DNA from 4 places in the Mesorhizobium sp. M6A.T.Cr.TU.014.01.1.1 genome. Region 1 is predicted to be linked to each of the others. Evidence: predicted binding sites of a transcription regulator. Region 1 holds the regulator's gene; each other region holds the start of a gene.
What was found. The regulator PhoB, encoded in region 1, activates phosphate uptake and scavenging genes when phosphate is short. The targets are predictions, from matches to a motif close to TGTCATNNANCTGTCAT.
Positions count from the first base shown of each region.

Region 2: a site for PhoB is predicted at 1,839-1,855, ahead of phnC (phosphonate ABC transporter ATP-binding protein). Genes of this name have one in related genera too.
Region 3: a site for PhoB is predicted at 1,679-1,695, ahead of phnF (phosphonate metabolism transcriptional regulator PhnF). Genes of this name have one in related genera too.
Region 4: a site for PhoB is predicted at 4,128-4,144, ahead of ppk2 (polyphosphate kinase 2). Genes of this name have one in related genera too.

Region 1 covers NZ_RZPG01000015.1:26,183-32,126, forward strand. The annotation lists gene pstC (phosphate ABC transporter permease subunit PstC) at 1-425, shown strand, start outside; gene pstA (phosphate ABC transporter permease PstA) at 418-2,031, shown strand; gene pstB (phosphate ABC transporter ATP-binding protein PstB) at 2,044-2,859, shown strand; gene phoU (phosphate signaling complex protein PhoU) at 2,895-3,602, shown strand; gene phoB (phosphate regulon transcriptional regulator PhoB) at 3,619-4,308, shown strand; gene EN885_RS17955 (ROK family protein) at 4,343-5,590, opposite strand; gene xylF (D-xylose ABC transporter substrate-binding protein) at 5,858-5,944, shown strand, end outside.
Region 2 covers NZ_RZPG01000002.1:408,659-414,602, forward strand. The annotation lists gene phnL (phosphonate C-P lyase system protein PhnL) at 1-409, shown strand, start outside; gene EN885_RS04485 (DapH/DapD/GlmU-related protein) at 406-1,020, shown strand; gene EN885_RS04490 (DUF1868 domain-containing protein) at 1,098-1,802, shown strand; gene phnC (phosphonate ABC transporter ATP-binding protein) at 1,926-2,783, shown strand; gene phnD (phosphonate ABC transporter substrate-binding protein) at 2,930-3,838, shown strand; gene phnE (phosphonate ABC transporter, permease protein PhnE) at 3,912-4,886, shown strand; gene phnE (phosphonate ABC transporter, permease protein PhnE) at 4,891-5,944, shown strand, end outside.
Region 3 covers NZ_RZPG01000002.1:399,674-405,617, reverse strand. The annotation lists gene EN885_RS04455 (carbon-phosphorus lyase complex subunit PhnI) at 1-523, opposite strand, end outside; gene phnH (phosphonate C-P lyase system protein PhnH) at 525-1,136, opposite strand; gene phnG (phosphonate C-P lyase system protein PhnG) at 1,136-1,597, opposite strand; gene phnF (phosphonate metabolism transcriptional regulator PhnF) at 1,721-2,464, shown strand; gene EN885_RS04435 (zinc-binding alcohol dehydrogenase family protein) at 2,806-3,825, opposite strand; gene EN885_RS04430 (ABC transporter permease) at 3,894-4,859, opposite strand; gene EN885_RS04425 (sugar ABC transporter ATP-binding protein) at 4,856-5,944, opposite strand, start outside.
Region 4 covers NZ_RZPG01000012.1:160,131-166,074, forward strand. The annotation lists gene hemB (porphobilinogen synthase) at 1-978, shown strand, start outside; gene EN885_RS15985 (nucleoside deaminase) at 1,172-1,645, shown strand; partial or broken gene EN885_RS15990 (transposase) at 1,669-1,839, opposite strand; gene EN885_RS15995 (dihydrofolate reductase family protein) at 2,236-2,880, shown strand; gene ppk2 (polyphosphate kinase 2) at 3,119-4,039, opposite strand; gene EN885_RS16005 (aldo/keto reductase) at 4,300-5,343, shown strand; gene EN885_RS16010 (glycosyl transferase family 90) at 5,377-5,944, opposite strand, start outside.

The DNA.
Region 1 (5,944 bases):
GCATCATGATCATTCCCTTCGTTTCCTCGCTTTCCGACGATGTGATCAACGCCGTTCCGCAATCCCTGAGGGACGGTTCCGCCGGCCTCGGCGCGACCAAGTCTGAAACCATCCGCAAGGTGATCCTTCCGGCGGCCCTTCCGGGCATCGTTTCGGCGATGCTGCTCGCAGTCAGCCGCGCGATCGGTGAAACAATGATCGTGGTCATGGCCGCAGGGCTGGCGGCAAACCTCACGGCCAACCCGCTCGAAGCGGTCACAACAGTGACGGTGCAGATCGTGACGCTGCTTGTGGGCGATCAGGAATTCGACAGCGCCAAGACGCTTGCAGCCTTCGCGCTCGGCCTGGTGTTGTTCTGCATCACGCTTACCCTCAACATCGTCGCTTTGCGCGTCGTCCAGAAATACCGAGAGCAATATGACTGATGCGATCGCGTCATTCGGCGCCGGCAGACGGCCGGTCAGCATTCATACCGACGATGCCGCGAAGGCACGGCTGAAGGGCCGTTACCGCGCGGAAACGTGGTTCAAATGGCTTGGCGCCGCAGCCGTTGCGTTGGCCGGCTTGTTCCTTGTGCTGCTCTTGTCGACGATCGTCACGCAGGCGATCCCGGCGCTGCGGCAGAACTATCTGACGCTGCCGATCGATCTTTCGGCGGCCAAGGTAGACCCGGCGAAACTCGACGCCGTCAACTACGACGCCATCGCCCAGGAAGCGCTTACGGCAAAATTTCCGGATGTGACGAGCCGTCAGGACAAGCGCCTGCTGCGCGGACTGATTTCCACGGGCACAGGCGTGTTCCTGCGCAAAGATATCGCTGCTGATCCGGGGATGCTCGGAGGAACTGTGGACTACGCGGTTCCACTTGACGATTTTGCCGACCTTTATCTCAAGGGTTTGCTTGCCGACGTCGGTTCGGACGAGGCGATTTCGACAAGCGTCACGCCTTCGCAAAGCAGCGGCGACATCGATCTGACCTTCGGCGACGATGCCATGCTGGCGTTGGCGCGCGGCCATGGTGCGACCGAGGGCGAAAACGGCATGCTCACGCTGACGAGCGGCGCGTCGTCGCTGCTGGTCGCGTTCAATGGCGGCACGGTCAAGCTGACCGCGCTGTCGCCTGGGGCCAACGGAACGGCGGTCGCAAAGGGCACGGTGATCGAGGCGCTGGACAGCACGGCGCCAGCCGCGAGCGGCCAGGCATTCCTGCGGGTCATCGACACGCCGGAAGCATCGCGAAAGATTTCGGACAAGGTGATCGTCTGGCTCGATACGCTGAAGAGCGCCGGCCTGATCGAAAGCCGGTTCAACTCGATCTTCTTCTTCACCGGCGCAAGCCGCGAGCCGGAACTGGCCGGTATCTGGGGCGCGGTCGTCGGATCGTTCCTGACCATGATCGTAACGCTCGCCATCGCCTTCCCGATCGGCGTTTCGGCGGCGATCTATCTTGAGGAATTTGCGCCCAAGAACCGGCTGACGACGATCATCGAAGTGAATATCAACAATCTGGCGGCGGTGCCTTCGATCGTCTTCGGCCTGCTTGGACTTGCCGTATTCCTGAATTTCTTCGGCCTGCCGCGCTCGGCCCCGGTGGTCGGCGGCATGGTGCTGGCGCTGATGACCCTGCCGATCATCATTATCGCCTCACGCGCTTCGCTGCGCGCCGTGCCACCGTCGATCCGCGAGGCCGCACTTGGCATCGGAGCGTCCAAGGTCCAGACCGTATTCCATCACGTCCTGCCGCTGGCGATGCCGGGTATCATGACCGGCACCATCCTCGGAATGGCGCATGCGCTGGGTGAAACCGCGCCGTTGCTGATGATCGGCATGGTCGCCTTCATCGTCGACATTCCCGGTGGCTTCACCGATCCCGCGACGATCCTGCCGGTGCAGATATTCATGTGGGCCGATTTTCCTGAAGCGGGGTTCCAGCAGAAGACTTCGGCGGCGATTTTGATTTTGCTGGTGTTTTTGGTCATCATGAATGCCATCGCGGTGATACTGCGCAGGCGCTTCGAGCGGCGCTGGTAAGGAGTAGAGGATATGAACATCATGACGGAAGCCAGCGTCGAGCAGAAACTGAGTAGCGGAACCAACGAGCCTTCGATCAAGATGAAGGGCGAAAAGGTCTCCGTTCATTACGGCGAGAAGCGAGCTCTGTTCGACGTGGATCTCGATGTCCGCGAGAACCAGGTGACGGCGTTGATCGGCCCATCGGGCTGCGGCAAGTCGACCTTTCTGCGTTGCTTGAACCGAATGAACGACACGATCGACATCGCGCGGGTAAGCGGCAAGATCACGCTCGACAACGAGGATGTCTACGACCCGAAAATCGATGTCGTCGAGCTGCGAGCTCGCGTCGGCATGGTGTTCCAGAAGCCGAACCCGTTTCCGAAGTCGATCTACGAAAACGTCGCCTACGGTCCGCGCATTCACGGTCTGGCCAGGAGCAAGGCGGAGTTGGACGGCATCGTCGAATCGAGCCTGAAGAAGGCCGGCCTGTTCAACGAGGTCAAGGATCGCCTGCTCGAGTCGGGCACTGGCCTTTCCGGTGGCCAGCAGCAGCGCCTGTGCATTGCGCGCGCCATCGCTGTGTCACCGGAAGTGATCCTGATGGACGAGCCGTGTTCTGCGCTCGATCCGATCGCCACCGCCCGTGTCGAGGAACTGATTGACGAACTGCGCCAGAACTACACGATCGTCATCGTCACCCATTCGATGCAGCAGGCAGCGCGCGTGTCGCAGCGCACGGCGATGTTCCATCTCGGCTATCTGGTCGAGGAGGGCGCGACCGACAAGATGTTCACCAACCCCGACGACAAGCGCACCCAGGACTACATCACCGGCCGGTTCGGCTAAGCGGTCCGGCGAATTTCGAGCACGAGGACAGTATCATGGGTGAACATACCGTCGCATCTTTCGACGAGGAACTGGAGCACATCGACAGGCTGATCCGCGACATGGACGAGCTTGCCGCCGCGATGGTCGCAGCCTCGATCCGCGCGTTGCTCGCGTCAGATAATGCGATGGCGCAGCGCGTCGTCTCGGATGACGCCATCATGGATGCGCGGCAGCGCGAACTCGACGACAGCGCGATCACGCTGATCGCCAAGCGGCAGCCGATGGCGCAAGATCTGCGCGCCGTGGTTGGCGCAATCCGGATGGCCGGCGATCTCGAGCGCATCGGCGACCTGGCCAAGAACATAGCCAAGCGGGTCAGCGCCGTCGGGCAGAGCGCCACGCCGCGTAATCTCTCGCACGGTATCGACGCGATGGCGGATCTCGTTCTCGAGCAGCTCCGCGGCGTGGTCGAGCACTATGTGTCGCGCAACGCCGGCGCGTTGAAAGAGCTGCGCGCCGCCGACGAGAAGATCGACGTGAAATACACGGCGGTTTTTCGCGAACTCCTGACCTACATGATGGAGGATCCGCGCAACATCACCGCCTGCACGCATCTTCTGTTCTGCGCCAAGAATCTCGAGCGTATCGGCGATCATGTCACCAACATCGCCGAAAACGCCTACTATGTCGTGACCGGGCAGCAATTGCCGGCGGATCGGCCGAAGCTCGACGAAACGACGATGCCGGCGTCGGCGACATGACAGGGGTAACCGGCCGATGATCGCGCCGCGCATCATGGTGGTGGAGGACGAAGAGCCGCTGGGCGTCCTCCTTCGCTACAATCTGGAATCCGAAGGCTATCAGGTCGAGGTGGTGACGCGCGGCGACGAGGCCGAAATCCGGCTTCAGGAAAACGTGCCCGATCTTCTGGTGCTCGACTGGATGGTGCCGGCGGTTTCGGGCATCGAGCTTTGCCGTCGCCTTCGGGTGCGTCCCGAAACCGAGCGGCTGCCGATCATCATGCTGACCGCGCGCGGCGAGGAAAGCGACCGGGTGCGCGGCCTCTCGACCGGGGCCGACGACTATCTGGTCAAGCCGTTCTCGACACCGGAATTCATGGCCAGGGTCAAGGCGCTGCTGCGCCGCGCCAAGCCCGAAGTGCTGTCCAGCGTGCTGAAGGTCGGTGACATCATGCTCGATCGCGAATCGCACAGGGTCTATCGCAAGAAGAGCGAGATCCGGCTCGGGCCGACCGAATTCCGGCTGCTCGAATTCATGATGCGGCACCCGGGTCGGGTGTTCTCGCGCAGCCAGTTGCTCGACAATGTCTGGGGCGAGACGATCTACATCGACGAGCGCACGGTGGACGTCCATGTCGGCCGGCTGCGCAAGGCGGTCAACAATGGCCGCATGCCCGATGTCATCCGCACCATCCGCGGCGCGGGCTATGCGATCAGGGAAGACTGAACAGACTGCCTAAATTCAAGCTGCGTTCTTCCATTCAGGCCACGTGCTTCCTGGCCGTGCCGGACTTCCCTTGCGCGCCCGGCGCGAAAATCTCCTGGTCGACGAAGCTCAGCGCTCGCATGGCGCAGCCTTCGCGGATCAGCGGCAGCTCGTTCGGCTCAGTGTCGAAGGAAATCGAACCCGAATGCTGACCGCCGGCGGTCTGAGCGATGGCCTCGCGCAGGGCCGGCTCGATCAGGTCGAAGGCGGCAGCGCTGGCGCCGACCATGGCGACCGGCGCCGGATCGATCAACGCGAACAGGCTGCCGAGCCCGAAGCCGAGCGCTTCGCCGGCCTTGCGGTAGGCTTCGCGCTCGGGTCCGTCCGTCTGGCGCGCCCGGGCCGCCAGTGCCCGCATCTCGGCGTCGCTGACATCGGCGACCGGCTCGGCGTTCTCGCTCAACTGCCTTGCATTGCGCCAGATGGCGTAGTTGCCGGCATAGGCCTCGACGCAGCCGCGCCGCCCGCAGCGGCAAAGCGCGCCGCCCGGCCGGTGGATCATGTGGCCGAATTCGCCGCCTGAGGAATGGGTGCCGGTGAACAGTTCGCCCTTCAGCACCAGCCCCATGCCGATGCCGTGGGAGAGCAGGATGGCGATGAAATCGTCGCGGTAGCGATCCGGGTCGCGCCAGCGCAGCGCCACGGCCATCATGTTGCAGTCGTTCTCCATGATGGCCGGGATGCCGAACTCACGTTCCAGAATGTCGGCGAAGGCAATGTTCGTCTGCGGCGTGATCGGCGACCACAACATGGCGCGCGCATGGGAATCGGTGATGCCCTGGATCGCCAGCGCGATGCGGGCGACGCTTTGGACATCGAGATCGGGATCTTCGAGCCGGCGCCGGACGATGGCGACACATTCGTCGATCAGCTCGTCGCGCGACATGGTCAGCGTGTCCAGCCGGCGCTGTTCCTCGGCGACCACTTGTCCGGCATAATCGATGACGGCGACCGAAAGGAAATTCAGCGACAACACGACGGCCAACACCGCTGCCGCTTCCGGATTGAGGCTAAGGCCGACCTGCGGCCGGCCGCGTTTCAGCGAAACGGTCTCGCTCGCTTTGCTCTCGGTCAGGATGCCTTCCTGGATGAGGTCGGAAGAGATCGCCGATATGGTCGAATGGCTGAGGCCGGTGGTCGCGGCGATCTCGGTTCGCGACGGCTGGCCTGCCCGGCGTACGGCCGAAATCACCATCGCCCGGTTGCGCCGACGCAAATCGTCATGACGGATTCCAACCGACATCCTTTGCTTCCTCCCTCTTGCCGCGGCCGCTCATGAACCGGAAGCCGTCGGTAGCGTCCGACAAATACTGGCAGAAGCAGAAGGCCCTGTCATTGTTTATTCCGGGGCTCGAAAAAAGTCGGCAGGGACATCAAAATCCATCAGAATTGATGTTGACAGCGCTTCGGCGTTGGACCAGTATTTTTTCGAGGCTCGAAAAAATAGAGCCTTTGTGCCGGCCTTCGGGCCAGTTTGGTCGCGCCGTATCGCGGCGCAGGGAGGACTATCATGAAGAGATTCGCAGCCGCCATCCTGGCGGGGGTCGCCATGTCGCTGACGCTCGCGTCGGTCGCACAGGCGAAGGACAAGGTCATT
Region 2 (5,944 bases), on a different contig from region 1:
ATTCCTGCGCACCGTGCCGCGCGTCTCCGCCCTCGATGTCGTCGCCGAACCGCTGGTCGAGCGCGGCGCGGACCGTGAGGTCGCGCGCAATAAGGCGCGCGCCTTGCTGGCGCAGCTCAACCTGCCCGAAAAACTCTGGATGCTGCCGCCGGCGACCTTTTCAGGCGGCGAGCAGCAGCGCGTCAACATCGCGCGCGGCTTCATCACCGAGCACCCGATCCTGCTGCTCGACGAGCCGACCGCTTCGCTCGATGCCAGGAACCGCGACGTGGTGATTGCGCTGATCGCGGCCAAGAAGGCGGCCGGCGTCGCCCTGCTTGGCATCTTCCATGACCACGACGTGCGCGAGGCGGTCGCCGACCGCGTCATCGACGTGACCGCTTTTGCCCCCGGGAAAATCGCCGCATGACCAGAAAACTGTCGGAAGCGCCGCTTGTCCACGAGACGGCCGAAGTCGAGAACTCGACGCTCGGCCGCTGGACCGAGATCGCCGACCGCTGCCGGGTTTCCGAGAGCACAATTGGCGACTATTCCTACATGATGCAGGACTGCGGCGTCTGGTGCGCGACGATCGGCAAATTTGCCAACATTGCCGCCAATGTGCGCATCAACGCCACCAACCACCCGACATGGCGGCCGACGCTGCATCATTTCACCTACCGTGCTTCGGACTATTGGGATGACGCCGAGCACGAGAGCGAATTCTTCGCCCAACGTCGCGCCAAGCGCGTCACCATCGGCCACGACACTTGGCTTGGCCACGGCTCGACCATCCTGCCCGGCGTCACCGTCGGCGATGGCGCGGCGGTCGGCGCCGGCGCCGTGGTGTCGAAGGACGTCGCGCCCTACACCATCGTCGGCGGCGTGCCGGCGAAACCGATCCGCGACCGCTTCGACCGCCGCACGGCGGAACGCTATCAGGCACTTGCCTGGTGGGACTGGGACCATGCCCGCCTGCGCGCCGCGCTCGACGATTTCCGCGCGCTTTCGGCAGAAGGCTTTCTGGAAAAATACGGCTGACCGAAGCGGGCGACCACGCCCGTTTCACACCTCTGACACATGACTCGGACAAAGGCGGTCTTTCCCTGGAGATCGCCATGCCCATCAAACCTTCGCTCGCCGGATTCTTTGCCGGCTCGAACCCGAACCCTCCCGTGCATCTCGGCACGCGCTACGACACGTCAGGCAATTTCCTGACCGAGCCCGGCAACACGGTCGTCTGCCATCTCGTCAGCGGCTCAGCTTCCGAAACGGCGGTCATCGAAGTGCGTGAGCGGATGCGCCTTATGCCCGATGCCGACAGGCTGGCCTTCACGCCGATCTCCAGCCTGCATATGACGCTGTTCCAGGGCATCATCGAATATCGCCGCCGGCTTCCCTACTGGCCTGAGGATGTGCCCCTCGACACAAGCATCGACGACATGACCCGGCTCTATCTGGAGCGCCTGAATGGCGTCGGGGACCATGGCGCGTTCAAAGTCAGGGTTGTCGATGTCGTGCCGACCGGGCTTACCGTTACCGGCGTGTCGGACCAGGACGAGCGCATCATGCGCGCGTGGCGCGATGCCCTGTCGGTGCCGTTCGGATACCGGCATCCCGATCACGACAGCTATACTTTCCACATAACTTTCGCCTACCAGATCCGGCGCCTCGACGACGAAAGGGCCTCGCAATGGCAACAGCTATTCGATGACTACCTCTCGCTGCTCGCCCTTCAGGCTCCGGTGATCGAGCTGCGGCCTCCGGCATTTTGCAGCTTCAAGGACATGAAGCATTTCGAGGAGCTTCTTGTCCTGGGCTGACGGCGCGACGTCTCTGCCTGTGGGCAGTAACAAAACTGACATCAATCCGACACCGCAGGTTCATGCGGCTGCGCTAGCGAAGGTTAACAGACCTTCGAAACGCGACTGGACTGGAACTTGCCTATGTCAACAACCTCAGCCACGCTCGAAATCCGCGGCGTCACCCGCCGGTTTGGCAAGAACACCGCCGTCAGCAATGTCGATATCTCGATCCCGCATGGTCAGATGGTCGGCATCATCGGCCGTTCCGGTGCCGGCAAGTCGACCCTTTTGCGCATGATCAACCGCCTCATCGATCCCAGCCAAGGGTCGATTTTCTTTGACGGCGCCGAAGTCTCCAGCCTGCGCGGCTCGCTGCTCAGGCGCTGGCAGCGCGACTGCGCCATGATCTTCCAGCAGTTCAACCTGGTGCCGCGTCTCGACGTGCTGACCAACGTCTTGCTCGGCCGGCTCAATCACCGCTCGACCGTTGTCAATCTGCTCGGTGTCTTTTCTCGCGAGGAACGGGCCGAGGCGATCGCGGCGCTCGAGCGTCTCGACATTGCCCGCACGGCGCTGCAGCCGGCCGGCACCTTGTCCGGCGGCCAGCAGCAGCGCGTTGCGATTGCCCGTGCCATGATGCAGCAGCCGAAGGTGATCCTTGCTGACGAGCCGATCGCCTCGCTCGACCCGCTCAACGCCAAGGTGGTTATGGATTCGCTGCAGGACATCAATCTGCGCGAGGGCATCACCGTCGTCACCAATCTGCACACGCTGGATACCGCGCGCACCTATTGCAACCGCATCATCGGCATGGCCGCCGGCAAGGTCGTGTTCGACGGCCCACCCGAAGACCTCAACCGCGAAGCCGTGCGCATGGTCTACGGCGCCGACAGCAATGGCGGCGAGATCTCCGAGGCCATCACCTCGACCAGCGTGACCATCAAGCAAAAAATCGCCGCATCCGCCGGACCGCTCGAGCCCGCATTTCCCGGCTACTAGTTCCATGATCCCGACAAGTGGATACCGGTATCCGGAAAAGACCACGGACAAACAAAAGAGCGCCTGGATCGCCAGCCCGCGTCAAGGGCGCTGTCAAAATTCGAACGCTACCGGCGCGATGCCGGAACCAACAGGAGAGACGCGACATGTTTAGAAAGATGCTTTTCGGTGCTGTTTCCATCATCGCCATGGCGATGGGCGCGGTTCAGGCACAGGACCTGAAGGAATTCCGCGTCGGCATTCTGGGCGGCGAGAACGAAGCCGACCGTCTGCGCAACTACCAGTGCTTCGCCGACCACATCAAGGAAGTGCTGGGCGTCGAGAAAGTCTCGCTGTTCCCGGCCGCCGACTACGACGGCGTCATCCAGGGCCTGCTCGGCGGCACGCTTGACTATGCCGAGCTCGGCGCTTCCGCCTATGCCAAGATCTATCTCGAAAACAAGGACGCGGTTGAGCCTATCCTGACGACGGTCCAGACCGACGGTTCGACCGGCTATCATTCGGTCATGGTCGCCCGTGCCGATTCCGGCATCAAGACGCTCGCCGACATGAAGGGCAAGAAACTCGGTTTCGCCGATCCCGATTCGACTTCGGGTTACCTGATCCCGGTCACTTCACTGCCCAAGGACATCGGCATGGATGTGAAGAGCTACTTCGCGTCGACCGGTTTTGGTGGCGGCCATGAACAGCTCGTCCTCGAGGTCCTGAAGGGCACCTTCGATGCCGGCACCACCTGGGCTTCCGGCGTCGGCGACTTCAAGGACGGCTACAGCTCGGGCAATCTGCGCAAGATGGTCGACAAGGGCGTCCTCAAGATGGACGATCTTGTCGAATTGTGGCAGTCGCCGATGATCCCGAACGGCCCGCTGGTGCTGCGTGCGTCGATCGATGCCGGCGCCAAACAGAAGGTCACCGATTTCCTGACCAAGCTTCCGGAAACCGATCCAGCCTGTTTCTCGGCGATACAGGGCGGCGACTTCAAGGGCTATTCGCCGGTCACCCCGGAATTCTATCAGGCAATCATCGACGCCCGTAAGGCGAAGATCGGCTCGTAAGTAAACTGCCACAACGCCGCCGGGGCCATGTGCCGCCGGCGGCGTTGCCGCATCATGGGCCAGGGATCGATAAATGAGTGCGACCGACGTTTACCGTGCGCCTGCGCTTTCACCGGAGGGAGCCACTGTCGAGCGGCACTGGCGCGACCTCGCCGCCCGCCGGCGCCTTTACACGATCGGAGGCCTGGTTTTCCTGTTTCTCGCGCTCTCTGGCTCGCTCTGGTTCGCCAACGAAACCAACGCCGGAAAGGTCTTCGACCGCCTTCCATATATCGCCGACTTTTTCACGGAATTGAAGCCGCGCGACTGGTTCGATCCGGTGCGCGCGCTGTTCGACCTGCCGTCCCCCTACGACGATGGCAGCCTCAAGTTCGACTACCCCGAAGGCCGGGTCTACCTGACCCAAAGCATCTACGTTCCGGAATACTTCTACCGGATGATCGAGACGCTGAACATTGCCCTGTTTTCGACGCTGGTGGGCTCCACATTCGGTTTCCTGCTCTGCTTCCTGGCTGCGGGCAATATCACGGCCAGCCGCTGGCTCCGTTTCACCACGCGCCGCTTCCTTGAAATTGTCCGCGCCTTTCCGGAAATCGTCATCGCCGGCTTCTTTCTGGCGGTCTTCTCGCTAGGACCCATTCCGGCGATCCTCGCGGTCAGCATCCACACCGTCGGCGCACTCGGAAAAATGTTCTTCGAAGTGGTCGAGAATGCCGACATGAAGCCTGAAGAAGGTTTGCGAGCCGTTGGCGCCAACTGGGTCGAACGCGTGTGGTTCGGCATCGTGCCTCAGGTTCTGCCCAACTTCATGAGCTATTTCCTGCTCCGCTTCGAGATCAATGTGCGCGCTTCGACCATTCTCGGCGCCGTCGGCGCCGGCGGCATCGGCGAATCCCTGCGTCTTTCGATCAGCCGGGGCCATGAGGCCAAGACCATCGCCATCGTCTTCCTGCTGTTCTGCACGATTGTCGCCGTCGATCAGTTTTCGGCGTGGCTGAGACATCGTCTTGTCGGCCGGCAAGCGTTCGCATACGGGCGCGGAGAGTAATGCGATGAACGCCGACGCCATCAACGACATCGCCACTCGCCATCCGAATGCGTTCCGGCGATCCCTATGGAAGCGCTACGCCACCCCGCTCGGTATCGTTCTCTGCATCCTCTACACATTCTATTGCGCGTGGTTCTTCTCGATCGTCACCGTTCTCGAAAAAGCGAACTGGAACCTTGCCGGCGCGTATCTCGCCGACTGGGTGTCTTACGAAATCCGGCCTGACATCGAATTCAAAGACAACCATCTGACGATCGACTACTCCCGCTTTTCCAAGCTGGGATCCAATCCAAATCCCGACTGGGTGGCCAAGCAGATGGCGGTGATCGAGCGGCGGGTCGACGCAGCGCCAGCACCGGCGAGCGCGACCGGCAAGTCGTCGCAGGATTCGTTTATGGCGCCTGGCGCGCCGACCGCCGAGAATCCAGCCGTCCCGTCAGGCCAATCCGCTCCGGCTGTGCCTGAAACGGTGCGCGAAAACGCCGTCGTGGCCGCGACTGTCACTCTTGGCAATGGTCAGATCGCCATCGCGCCAGACCTTGTCACCGTGACGCGCGGCGCCGAAAGCGTCATTTTCGACATTGCCAAGGACAGCTCTGTGACGCCGCGCACACCGCTGCCTGACTGGATCGAGCAGCGCAGGCCAGGCTCGACAGCCTATGTCTCGTTCGGATTTCTCGGTCGCGCTGAAGTCCAAAACGACGAAGTCGTTGCCTGGAGGCGTTTCTTCGGCTGGGCCAATTTCGTGTTCGACACGAACTCGCCATTCTGGGGAAAGCCGTTCGGCGAGGTCGCTTCACTGATTATCTCCGGAGCACGCATCGATCCGTCGCGATCAAACGCGGCGCTCGCCTGGGACAACATCCTCAACAACGCCGAGTGGCAGCACGGCGACGTCTGGCTGAAGCTTTTGCAGACCGTCGTCATGGCTTTCGTCGGCACGGTGCTGGCATCGATCGTCGCCTTTCCGCTCGCCTTCCTGGCTGCGCGCAACGTCACGCCGAGCCGGATTGCCAACCAGGCAACAAAACGCTTCTTCGATTTCCTGCGCTCGGTCG
Region 3 (5,944 bases), on a different contig from region 1:
GGTCCTGCGGCATGTCGCCGTCGGGCTCGATCAGGCCTTCGCGGGCGAGGATCGCGGAAACGCGCGGCATGGCTTCAGCCTCGCTCTCGCGCTTCAGCGGCTCGGCGACGTCGCCGCCCGCGGCAAGCTCGGGATCGAGCAGCCGGTGGGTATAGTCGAAGGTCGGGCCGAGCAGCTGGCCGCCGGGCAGATCTTTGTAGGTCGCCGACACACGCCGCTCGACCAGCATCGCGCCGGTGTCAATCGCCCGTGTGTAGCCGAAGCGCGGCAGCGTCGTGCGATAGGCGCGAACGAGGAAGATCGCCTCGATCATGTCGCCGCGCGCCTGGACGATGGCGAGCGCCGCCAACTCCCTGTCGTAGAGCGAGCCTTCGCTCATCACCCGGTCGACACCGAGCGCCAGTTGCTCGACGATCTGGTCGAGGCGCAGCGCCGGCACGGAACGGTCGCCGCGCCGGCGGTCGGCGAGCAAGGAGTGGGCGTTGGCGATGGCCGCTTCGCCGCCTTTTACCGCGACATACATATCACGCCTCCATCGTCTTGATGCGCGTCGTGCGCGGCAGACAGGCAACGCCGTCCGGGGTGGCGAGGACGATGTCGACGCCACGCGGAAAGCGTTGGTTGTTCTGCTTCCACTGTTCGACGAAATGGCGCGGCATCTGCGCCGGCGCGATGCTTGCAGTCTTTTCGATGCCGGGACCTTCGAGCAACAGAGGGGCACCTGAAACGAGATCGCCGACTTGCAGGATCAGCGTCGTGGAGCGGTCGGGATAATCCTGGGTGCCTTGTGAGAAGCCGTCGAGCGCCATCATTTCGGCCGGCGTGGCGATCAGCGCGAAATGCGCATCGGCCGGCGTGTTGGCCAGGGGCGCGCCGGTGTGGAAGCCGAGCCAGGATTTCACCGCTGCCGGGGCCTGCAAAACGGGGTCGAGCCACAGCGGCGTGTCGTTGTCGCACAGCGCCAGCGCAATGGCGCCCGCGGTGGCTGACAGCGGCGCCGGCGGGCGGGCAAAGACCGGCAGAGGCTGCAGGGTGCCCGGCCGCGCCATCGCATCCATCACGGCGCGGAACACCGTCTGGGCGTTGAACACCGGATCGGCAAAGCCGCCTTCGATCGCTTGCGTTACGATGTCCATCAGTCTTCTCCGCGTACCATGGTGAAGAAATCGACCTTCGTTGCCGCCGTCTCGGCGCGACGCCGTTCACGTGCGCTGGCCAGTGCGGCCTGCAGCGGCGCAATGAGTTTGGTCTCGACCTCACGGCGCAGGGCAGGGTCCTGCCAGAGCGCGTCGGCGATCGCCGCCAGTTTTGCTTTCTGCCTGTCACGGCCCAGCGCGTAGCAGTGGCCGACCTGTCCGGAGGCGAGCCGGACGGTAGCGCGGGTGACCGTCGCCTCGCCAACGTTGAACGGCGCGCCGCCGCCGCCGATGCGGCCGCGCACGGTGACCAAGCCGGTTTCGGGGCCGCGCAGGAGTTCCGCCTCAGAAGGCAGGCCGGCCTCGTTCCACAGACGGACGATATCGTCGCCGGTCGATTGCGCCAGCGTTGCCATAACGGCCTTGCGCTGAGCCTGATCGCGCGCTTCCTGTCCTCGCATGGTTAACATTCCCTTGCATCGAAAATTTGTCTATTGATATAGACAACTATACAAATTATACCTATTATCTAATGCGTGTCTATGACGGGTGCATGACACGGGCGAAAAAGATCGGGGCAAGACATGATCGGGCAGCCCGGCAGCATAGAGCGGCGCAGCGGCGTCTCGCTGTGGCGGCAGATCGCCGACCAGATCCTGCATTCGATCGCCGTCGGCGACTTTGCCGAGAATACCGCGCTGCCGCCGGAAGTCGCACTGGCCGAGCGCTATGGTGTCAACCGCCATACGGTGCGCAGCGCCATCGCAGCACTGGTGCAGGATGGCGTGCTCAGGGCCGAGCAGGGGCGCGGCACTTTCGTGCTTTCGCGCAAGCGGCTGTCCTATCCGATCGGCGCCCGCACCCGTTTTTCGGAGGGCTTGCAGGGGCAGGCGTCCGAGCGCCGCAGCGTGCTGCTCGAATCGGCGGTCGAGCCGGCCAGCCGGCGCGTCGCCGAAGGGCTGGGGCTTGCCAAGGGTTCGAATGTGATACGCCTTGAGACACGCGGCGAAGCCGATGGACAGCCGGTCTCGCGTGCCACCGGCTGGTTCGAGGCGGGACGCTTCGCCGGCATCGATGCTGCCATGGCTGAAACAGGATCGATCACCGCCTCGCTCCAGCGTTTCGGCATCAGTGACTATCTCAGGCAATCGACGGTGCTGTCGGCGCGCCATGCGGATGCCGCCGACCTTGCCGATCTCGATCTGCAGCCCGGCGCCATCGTGCTGGTCACGGTCGCCGTCAACGTCACGCCGGACGGCCAGCCGATCCAGTTCGCCGAAACGCGGTTTCCGGCTGAGCGCGTCGAGTTCAAACTGTCGGCGCTGTAGGTAGTGCCGGCCTTATACGAGACCGTGATTTATCTGACCCACGCCGATATCATACCAGCTCGGTCGCGCTTACATGTCAGCGGCTTGGCGTTTGAGGACCGCCTTCCCCCACTCCGTCTCGGCTTCGCCGAGCCACCTCTCCCCCCTCCGGAGGGAGAGGAAGGGAGCCCGCTGACGGCGAGAGAAGTAGGGAGTCTGGTTGAGGAGCGTTGGCTGCAATAGGCTCGCACCCTTCCTCTACCCCGTCGATCGGGGGAGAGGTGGCTCGGCGAAGCCGAGACGGAGTGGGGGTCGACCTGCGCGGGGCGTTGTCATTCGGGCCGGGTTCACCGCCTGCCGTGTTATGACCCGACCTCGATTACCGCCTTGATCAGGCCGGATTTCTCATGCGCCCAGCGGGCGAGGTCGCGCGGCGTCTCGCCAAGCGTCGTGCGATGGGTGACGAGCTTTGCCAGCGGCACAGCACCATCGCGGATCGAGGCGGCGACATGGTCGAAGTCGGCGCGCAGCGCGTTGCGGCTGCCGATCAACGTCATCTCGCGCTTGTGGAATTCGGGATCGGAAAAGACGATGTCGTCCTTGACGACGCTGACCAGGACCAGCGTCCCGCCATGGGCGACATGGGCGAAGGCCGACTGAACGGACTGGGTGTTGCCGGTGGCGTCGAAAACCACGTCAAAACCTTCGCCGCCGGTCGCCTCCCGCACCAGATCGGTCGCAGACGCCTGCGAACCGTCGAGGGTCGCGAAGCCGAGTTCGTTTGCGGCGAAACCCAGCCTCTCCGCGCTCATGTCGAGCAGCGTCACGTCGAGACCGGCGATGCGGGCAAACAGCGCCGTGCCGAGGCCGATCGGCCCAGCTCCGATGACCAGCGTGCGCGCGCCTGGCTGCGCCAGCGAGCGCCGCACGGCATGCGCCCCGATCGCCAGGAATTCGACGGCGGCGGCATCGGCCAGCGACAGGCCGTTTGCCGGATAGAGATTTTGCGCCGGCACCAGGATCCGTTCGCACATGGCGCCGTCGCGGTGGACGCCGAGCACCTCGATCTTCACACAGCAATTTGGCTTGCCTTGCCGGCAGGCGATGCATTTGCCGCAAGCGAGATAGGGGTTGATGATCACTGGTTCGCCGACGGACAGATCGACGCCTTCGCCGGCCTGGATCACAGTGCCAGAAACCTCGTGGCCCATGATGCGGGGATAGGCGAGGAACGGATGCTTGCCCTCGAAGATGTGATAGTCGGTGCCGCAGATGCCGACATGACTGACCGCGACCAGCGCCCAGCCAGGGGGCGGAGTGCCTGGCGCCGGGCGGTCTTCCAGAACAAGCTCACCGGGCGAGCGGCAGACGACGGCTTTCATGCTTTGATCCAGTCGGTTCATGGCACCGCCGGCCCCGGTTGCGCCGGGCCGGCGGTTGTTAAGATAGTCTACTTGCCGCGGCGGCGCAGGCCGTCGAAATAGACGATGACGATGATCAGCACGCCGGTAATGATGCGCTGCCAGAAGGCATTGACGTTCAAGAGATTGGCGCCGTTGTTGATGGTGGCGAGGATGAAGGCGCCGAGCAGCGGCCCGTGCACCGAGCCGACGGCGCCGAACAGCGAGGTGCCGCCGATCACCGACGAGGCGATCGCCTGCAACTCCCAGCCCTCGGCCTGCGTCGGATTGCCGATGCCGATGCGCGACGCGAGCAGCACGCCGACGAAAGCCGCACACAGGCCCGACAGCGTATAGGCCATGTAGATGGTGCGCTGGACATTGACGCCGGACAGACGCGAGGCCTCGGCGTTGGAGCCGACCGAGAACAGATACCGGCCCCAGCGGCTGTGATGCAGGAAGATGTAGGCGGGGATGCCGACCAGGATCACCATCCAGAACAGATTGGGGACGCCGAGAAACGAGCTGCGCGAAAACAACTGGAAGGCGTCGTTGTTGATCGAGATCGAGTTGCCGTTGGTCATCAAAAGGCCAATGCCACGCAGCGAGGTCAGTGTCGCCAGCGTGATGATGAAGGGCGGCAGGCCCATCCTGACGATGCCGAAGCCGTGGAACATGCCGATGGCGACACCGACCAGCAAGGTGACCAGGATGGCGAGGAAGACCGGCACCCCGGCGTTGATCAGCATCGCCACGATGACGGTGGCGAAGCCGACCACGGCGCCGACGGAAAGGTCGATGCCTCCGGTGATGATGACGAAGGTCTGGCCGACCGCCAGGATGGCTATCATCGAGCCCTGCCGCAGCAGGTTCGAGATATTGTTGGCGGAGGCGAAGCTCGGCGTCGCCACCGACAGGATGATCCACAAAAGAACCAGCAGCGCCAGCAGCGTCAGCCCGAACAGCGCGTTGTAGTTGCGTTTCGGCCTTTCGGCCGGGATCGCCTCGGTGCTCATATCTGTCCTCCCGGTTTTTCTTGTTTCTCGGCGAGCGCCTGATTGAGAATGTCCTCATGATTGGCGGTGCGGAAACCATGCGTGGCCACCAGCTTGCCGCGCCGGAATACATGCAGCGTGTCGGCCAGTTCATAGACCTCGGGCAGATAGGACGAGATCAGGATGATGCCGGCGCCCTTGGACAACAGTTCGCCGAACAGACGGTAGATCTCCGCCTTGGTGCCGACATCGACGCCAACTGTCGGCTCGTCGAAGATGAACAGCTTGGCGCCGTGCGCCAGCCATCTGCCGATGACGATCTTCTGCTGGTTGCCGCCGGACAGGCTGGAGGCGAGCGCGTTGCGCGTCGGCGTCTTGATCCTGAGATTGGCGATCTGGCGATCCGCCTCGGTCTTCTCCTGTGCGCTGGAGATCAGCAGATTGCTGGAGATGCGCTTGTAGATCGGCAGATTGAGATTGAGGCCGACCGGCAGGTTGAGGCAGAGGCCCTGGTCACGGCGGCTTTCCGGCGCCAGCGCCATGCCGAGCCTGATAGCGTCATGCTCGGAGTTGACCTGAACCTCCTTGCCCTCCCAGAGGATCTGGCCGGCCAACTTGCGATGACGGCCGTAGAGCGTGGTGACGAACTCGCTGCGCCCGGCACCGATCAGGCCGTAGAGCCCGACGATTTCGCCGGCCCGGACCGTCATCGAGACATTTTCGAAGCCCTTGCCGGAGAGATTTCTGGCTTCGAGGAGCGTCGCGCCCGGGGTAAAATGCTCCTTGTGGTAGACTTGCTCGATCGAGCGGTTGATCATCATCTTGACCAGCTCGGCGTCGTTGGTCTCGGCGATGTTCCTGGTGCCGACAAGCGTGCCGTCGCGCAGCACCGAGACGCGGTCGGCGAGCTCGAACACCTCTTCCATGCGGTGGCTGATGTAGATGATGGTGACGCCTTCGCCCTTTAGCCGGCGGATCAGCGTGAACAGCTGATCGGCTTCCTTCCGGGTGAGATAGGCAGTCGGTTCGTCGAAGATCAGGAACTTGGTGCCGCGCACGGTGGCGCGGGCGGCGGCGATCAGCTGCTGCTGGCCTATGGTCAGGTC
Region 4 (5,944 bases), on a different contig from region 1:
ACCGGCAGCCGCCGTTTGCGCCGCATGCGCAAGGCCGACTGGTCGCGCCGCCTTGTGCAGGAGAACCGGCTCTCCGTCGACGACCTGATCTGGCCGATCTTCGTCGTCGATGGGAAAAATATCCGCGAACCGATCGCCGCCATGCCCGGCGTCTTCCGCCTGTCGCTCGACCTTGCCGTCAAGGAGGCCGAGCGCGCGGCAAAGCTCGGCATTCCGGCGATCGCAACCTTCCCCAATGTCGAGCTCGGCCTGCGCGACCAGACCGGCTCGCACATCCTCGATCCGGAAAACGTCATCAACCGCGCTACGCGCGCCATCAAGCACGCGGTGCCCGAAATCGGCATCATCACCGACGCGGCGCTCGATCCCTTCACCTCGCACGGCCATGACGGCATCTTGCGCGACGGCATCATCGTCAACGATGAGACGGTGGAACAGGTGACGGCGGCGGCCGTCATCCAGGCGGCGGCCGGCGCCGACATCATCGCGCCCTCCGACATGATGGATGGCCGCATCGGCGCCATCCGCGATGCGCTCGACGCCAATGGTTTTCAGGATGTGGCGATCATGTCCTACGCGACGAAATTCGCCTCCGCCTTCTACGGACCCTATCGCGAGGCGGTCGGCACCGCCGGCCTGCTCAAGGGCGACAAGAAGACCTATTATCTCGATCACGCCAATTCCGACGAGGCCGTGCGCGAGGCCGAGCAGGATCTCGCCGAGGGCGCCGACATGCTGATGGTCAAGCCCGGCCTGCCCTATCTCGACATCATTCGCAGGCTGAAGGACGAATTCCGGATGCCGACCTTCGCCTATCAGGTGTCGGGCGAATATTCGATGATCAAGGCGGCTGCCGCCAATGGCTGGATCGACGGCGACAAGGCGATGCTGGAATCGCTCCTCGCCTTCAAGCGCGCCGGCTGCGACGGGATCCTCACCTATTTCGCGCCCGAAGTGGCGGCGATGCTGAAGGGGTAGGTACTCGCAATCATCACCACACGCGACAGCCTTCATCCTATGTTGAAGGCCGAGATCAAACAGTCGGCCGTGCGCATAGCCAGAAGATGACGGTTGCGGCGATGCAGATCGCCTAACTGAATCTGATCTGCAGCCCTTGGAAATCCCTCCGATTCAAGACAATCATCCCACTCTAGCTTTTTGGGAGACTCTGATGGAAAGCCACGAGCCGTTTTTACGCGAGGCAATTGCGCTCTCGAAATCCGCAATGGAACGCGGCGACGAACCGTTTGGCTCGGTGCTGGTGAAGGACGGCGAAGTAATCCTGCGCGCCGAAAACAGCGTCTTCACCGGCCACGATATGACGAACCACGCCGAGATGAACCTGGTTAAACTAGCGGCGCAGCACTACGACGCTGCTTTTCTCGCTGACTGCACGCTCTACACCAGCACCGAGCCGTGCGCGATGTGCTCCGGGGCGATTTACTGGTCGGGCGTCGGGCGTATGGTGTTTGCGTGCTCCGAAGCGCGGCTGGGCGAGATCGCTGGGATCGGGTTGAACGTGCCGAGCCGGGCGGTGTTGCAGACCGGCGCGCGCATCGTCACTGTGGTTGGCCCGACGAACCTCGAAGACGAAGCCGCCGAAGTCCACCAGGAATTCTGGCCAAAGCATCTGGGCAAGGCTTAGAGCCTCGGCTCAGGACGCTCTGATTAGAGCGAGAAGATGACGGTTGCGGCGATGCAGATCGCCGAGAAGAAGGTATGCGCGCATCGGTCGTATCGGGTTGCAATGCGCCGCCGGTCTCTGAGCTTGGCGAAGAGGTTCTCGACCTTGTGGCGCTGGCGATAGAGTGCCCTGTCGTAGGGATATGGGACTTTCCGACTTCGGCTCGACGGGATGCTAAGGCTCGATGCCTTTGTTCCACAAAGCCTCGCGAAATGGCGCTGTCATAACCGCGATCCGCAATCAGGGCTTTGGCAGGGCGGCAGGGCATCGAGAACCATGCGTGCCCCTTTGTGGCCGCTCATCTACCCCCGTAGGCCTGCAGCGCATCCTTCCATTGCAGGCCATGCTTGATGACGTAAACGCATCCTCGAGGCATCGCGGCGCAAGCAACTGCTGCTGCAACCACCCGTCTTGGCTGCGGTCCTGACGCGGCTGGCCCAAACAAGCCGCTCATCGCTCGGCGGAGATTTCAAAATACCGCTTGCAAAATGCAATCAGTATAGCTAAAAGCAAGTGCTTGCATTTCACAACTGGTCTCGAGGGAGGTACTCATGTCCAAGCTTCGCGTCAACGCTTTCACCCTGTCAATCGACGGCTATGGCGCCGGTCCCGACCAGGACCTGAAAGAGCCGCTGGGCGTAGGTGGGGAAGCCCTGCACAACTGGATGTTCGGCACCCGGACCTTCCGCAACATGTCTGGCGACGATCGCGGTACCACAGACACGGACGACGGGTTCGTGGCGCGCAGCTTCGAAAATGTTGGGGCGTGGATAATGGGCCGCAACATGTTCGGGCCGATCCGCGGCGAGTGGCCGGATGAAAGCTGGAAAGGCTGGTGGGGAGACAATCCACCCTACCATGTGCCGGTCTTCGTGCTCACCCACCATCCGCGGAATCCCATCGTCATGGCGGGCGGCACGACCTTCTATTTTGTGACCGACGGTATCCACTCAGCGCTGGAAAGGGCGAAAGCAGCGGCTGATGGCAAGGATGTCCGGCTCGGCGGTGGTGTCGCCACGATCCGGCAATATCTCAGGGAAAAGCTCATCGACGACATGCATCTGGCGATATCGCCGATGCTGCTCGGCTCCGGCGAGAACCTTTTTGCCGGCATCGACATGCTCAAGCTCGGCTACCGGTGCAGCGAGCAGGTCGCGACGCCGAATGCCACGCACGTCATCATCAAGCGCGCGTAGTCTCACTGAGGCGCAGCCCTCTGCGCCGCGATCCTTCGCGCCCCCTCTGTCCTGCCGGACATCTCCCCCACACGGGGGGAGATCGGATGTCGCGCCGGCTTTCGCCAATCATCAGCGTTGCAAGATTGGCACCGTCGGCGACGCTGCCAATCTCCCCCCTCGTGGGGGAGATGTCCGGCAGGACAGAGGGGGGCGCGAAGGAATGCCGCCCGTCCGGGTCTTTAGCAGTCCCAGATGATCAATACTTCTCCGGCACGTACAGCTCGCGCGGCAGCACCTGGCGCTCGTATTCGGGATTGAAGACGCGGTCGGGCAGCGTGATCTCTTCGTGCGGCACCTCCTCATAAGGCATCTGCTTGAGGAGATGATCGATGCAGTTCAGCCGCGCCCGCTTCTTATCGTTACCCTCGACGATGAACCAAGGAGCTTCGGGAATGTTGGTGCGGGCGAACGTTTCTTCCTTGGCCTTGGTGTACTGCTCCCAGCGCACGCGCGACTGCAGGTCCATCGGCGAGAGCTTCCACTGCTTCATCGGATCATGGATGCGCATCTGGAAGCGCATCTGCTGCTCCTCGTCGGTGATGGAGAACCAGTATTTGACCAGCGTGACGCCGGAACGGACGAGCATGCGCTCGAACTCCGGCACGTCGCGGAAGAACTCCTCGACCTGATCCGGTTCGGCAAATCCCATCACCCTTTCGACGCCGGAGCGGTTGTACCATGAGCGGTCGAACAGCACGATCTCGCCGCCTGCCGGCAGATGCGGGACGTAGCGCTGGAAATACCATTGCGATTTCTCGCGCTCGGTCGGCGCCGGCAGTGCTACGACGCGGCAGATGCGCGGATTGAGCCGCTGGGTGATGCGCTTGATGACGCCACCCTTGCCGGCCGAGTCGCGGCCCTCGAAAACCACCACCAGCTTCTTCTTGTGGTAAGCCACCCAGGACTGCAGCTTGATCAATTCGGATTGCAGCGTGATCAGGTCGCGAAAATACTGCATGCGATCCATCGAGGGCGGATGCGCGTTCTTGTAGATCTTGGCGATTTCCAGCGACAGCGCGGGTTCCGACATTTCCAGCTCGTAGTCTTCGTCGAGCGTGTCGGCTAGCTCCGCTTCCAGCCAATCCCTGGCAGGAGAATTCTGTTTTGCTTCGGTCATTTATGCTGCTCCGCGTGCACGCCCGTGTCGGCGTCCGGCCTGCCGGCCGAGATCGAACACCTTGAGCCGACTTGCATACAGGCCGGCAATGACGGTTTTATTGCAGCCGGCTCGTGCGCCGGTCACCCAAAACGGTAAGATGTGATCGATCCGCCTTCCATGGCATGGGCGACAAGCTGCACGAATTGTCCTACAAATGCCAGGCTCCTTCGGGCAGCCTTCGAAGCACCGCCTTCTCAGCGCAATTGCGAGGATCTGACATGGAATACCGCACTCTCGGCCGTTCCGGGCTGAAGGTTTCGACGCTCACCATGGGCACCATGACTTTTGGCGGCGCCGGCGCATTTTCGGCGGTCGGCAAGACCGATCTCGACGAGGCGCGCCGGATGATCGACCTCTGCATCGATTCCGGCATCAATCTCATCGACACCGCCAATGTCTATTCGAACGGGCTTTCGGAGGAGATCATCGGCGAAGCGCTCGGCGGCAAACGCAAGGGCGATGTGCTGATCGCCTCCAAGGCGCGCATGCGGATCGGCGATGGCCCCAACGACGAAGGGCTGTCGCGCTACCATCTGATCCGCGAGTGCGAGAAAAGCCTGAAGCGCCTCAGGACCGATGTCATCGACATCTATTTCCTGCACGAATGGGACGGCACGACGCCGCTCGAGGAAACCATCGCCGCGCTCGACACGCTCGTCAGCCAGGGCAAGGTCCGCTATGTCGGCTGTTCCAACTATTCCGGCTGGCAAGTGATGAAGGCACTGGGGATCAGCGATCGCCAGCACCAGCCGCGCTTCGTCACCCAGCAGATCCACTACACGCTGGAAGCGCGCGAAGCCGAATATGAATTGTTGCCGATCTCGGTCGACCAGGGGCTTGGCGTGCTGGTGTGGAGCCCGCTTGCCGGTGGATTGCTGTCCGGCAAATATCACCGCGACCAGGCCACCTCCCGTCAGCTCAGCGGCTGGAAGGAACCGCCGATCCGCGACGAGGACCGGCTGTGGCGGATCGTCGACGTGCTTGCCTATATCGGCAAGAACCATGGCGTGTCGGCAGCGCAGGTGGCGCTTGCCTGGCTGCTCGGCCGGACGGCCATCAGCTCGCTGGTGATCGGCGGCCGGACCGAAGCGCAGTTCAAGGACAATATCGCCGCCGCCAGCCTGGCTCTGACCAGCGATCAGCGCGCACGCCTGGACGCTGTGAGCAGGCCTCCTGTTCTCTACCCCTATTGGCACCAGCAGTTCACCGCAAAAGACCGGTTCGGTCCGGCCGATCTGGTCCTCGACCGGGATGCTATCTGACAGGGTCCGGATCAGGTCGAAGATCGCCGCGGGCTAGCCCGAGATAAAACGCCAGACCTCGGGATCAGGCTCGATCTGGCCGCTGAGCACGAAATATTTGTAGAGCACGAGCAAGCAGATCGCCTGCTCGGCCCGCTCATCGGCGAACTTGCGGCAATAGGCGTTGGCCGCGGCAACGATGCGTTCGGCCTCAGGCGGATGCTTCTCGAGATACTGCACCCGCTCGGCGAGGTCCGAGAAATCCGGTTCGAGCGGCACATAGTGGACACCAGCCACGAGTTCGCTTTCGCCGAACCATGTCTCGTATGTCGGCGGCGGCATCAGGCACAGCGAATTCGAGCTCATGATCCATTTGAGATTGGTCGCCACATCGTTGCCCTCGAGCGAAATGATGTAGCGGTAGCGCCGCTGCTGATCGATGCTCAAATAGGGCTTGCGATATTCCGGCGCTGCCGTCGGCTTGGGCGTGCCGACATCGCAAAAGGGCAGATCGCGCGCGGCCTCCAGAAGCAAGGTCCGTATCGGATTGTTGAGCTCGCCGCGCCAGACGGCGACCGGAAGCTTGTCCGCGAAGGCAACATCGTCGGCGGGCATGTGGAAG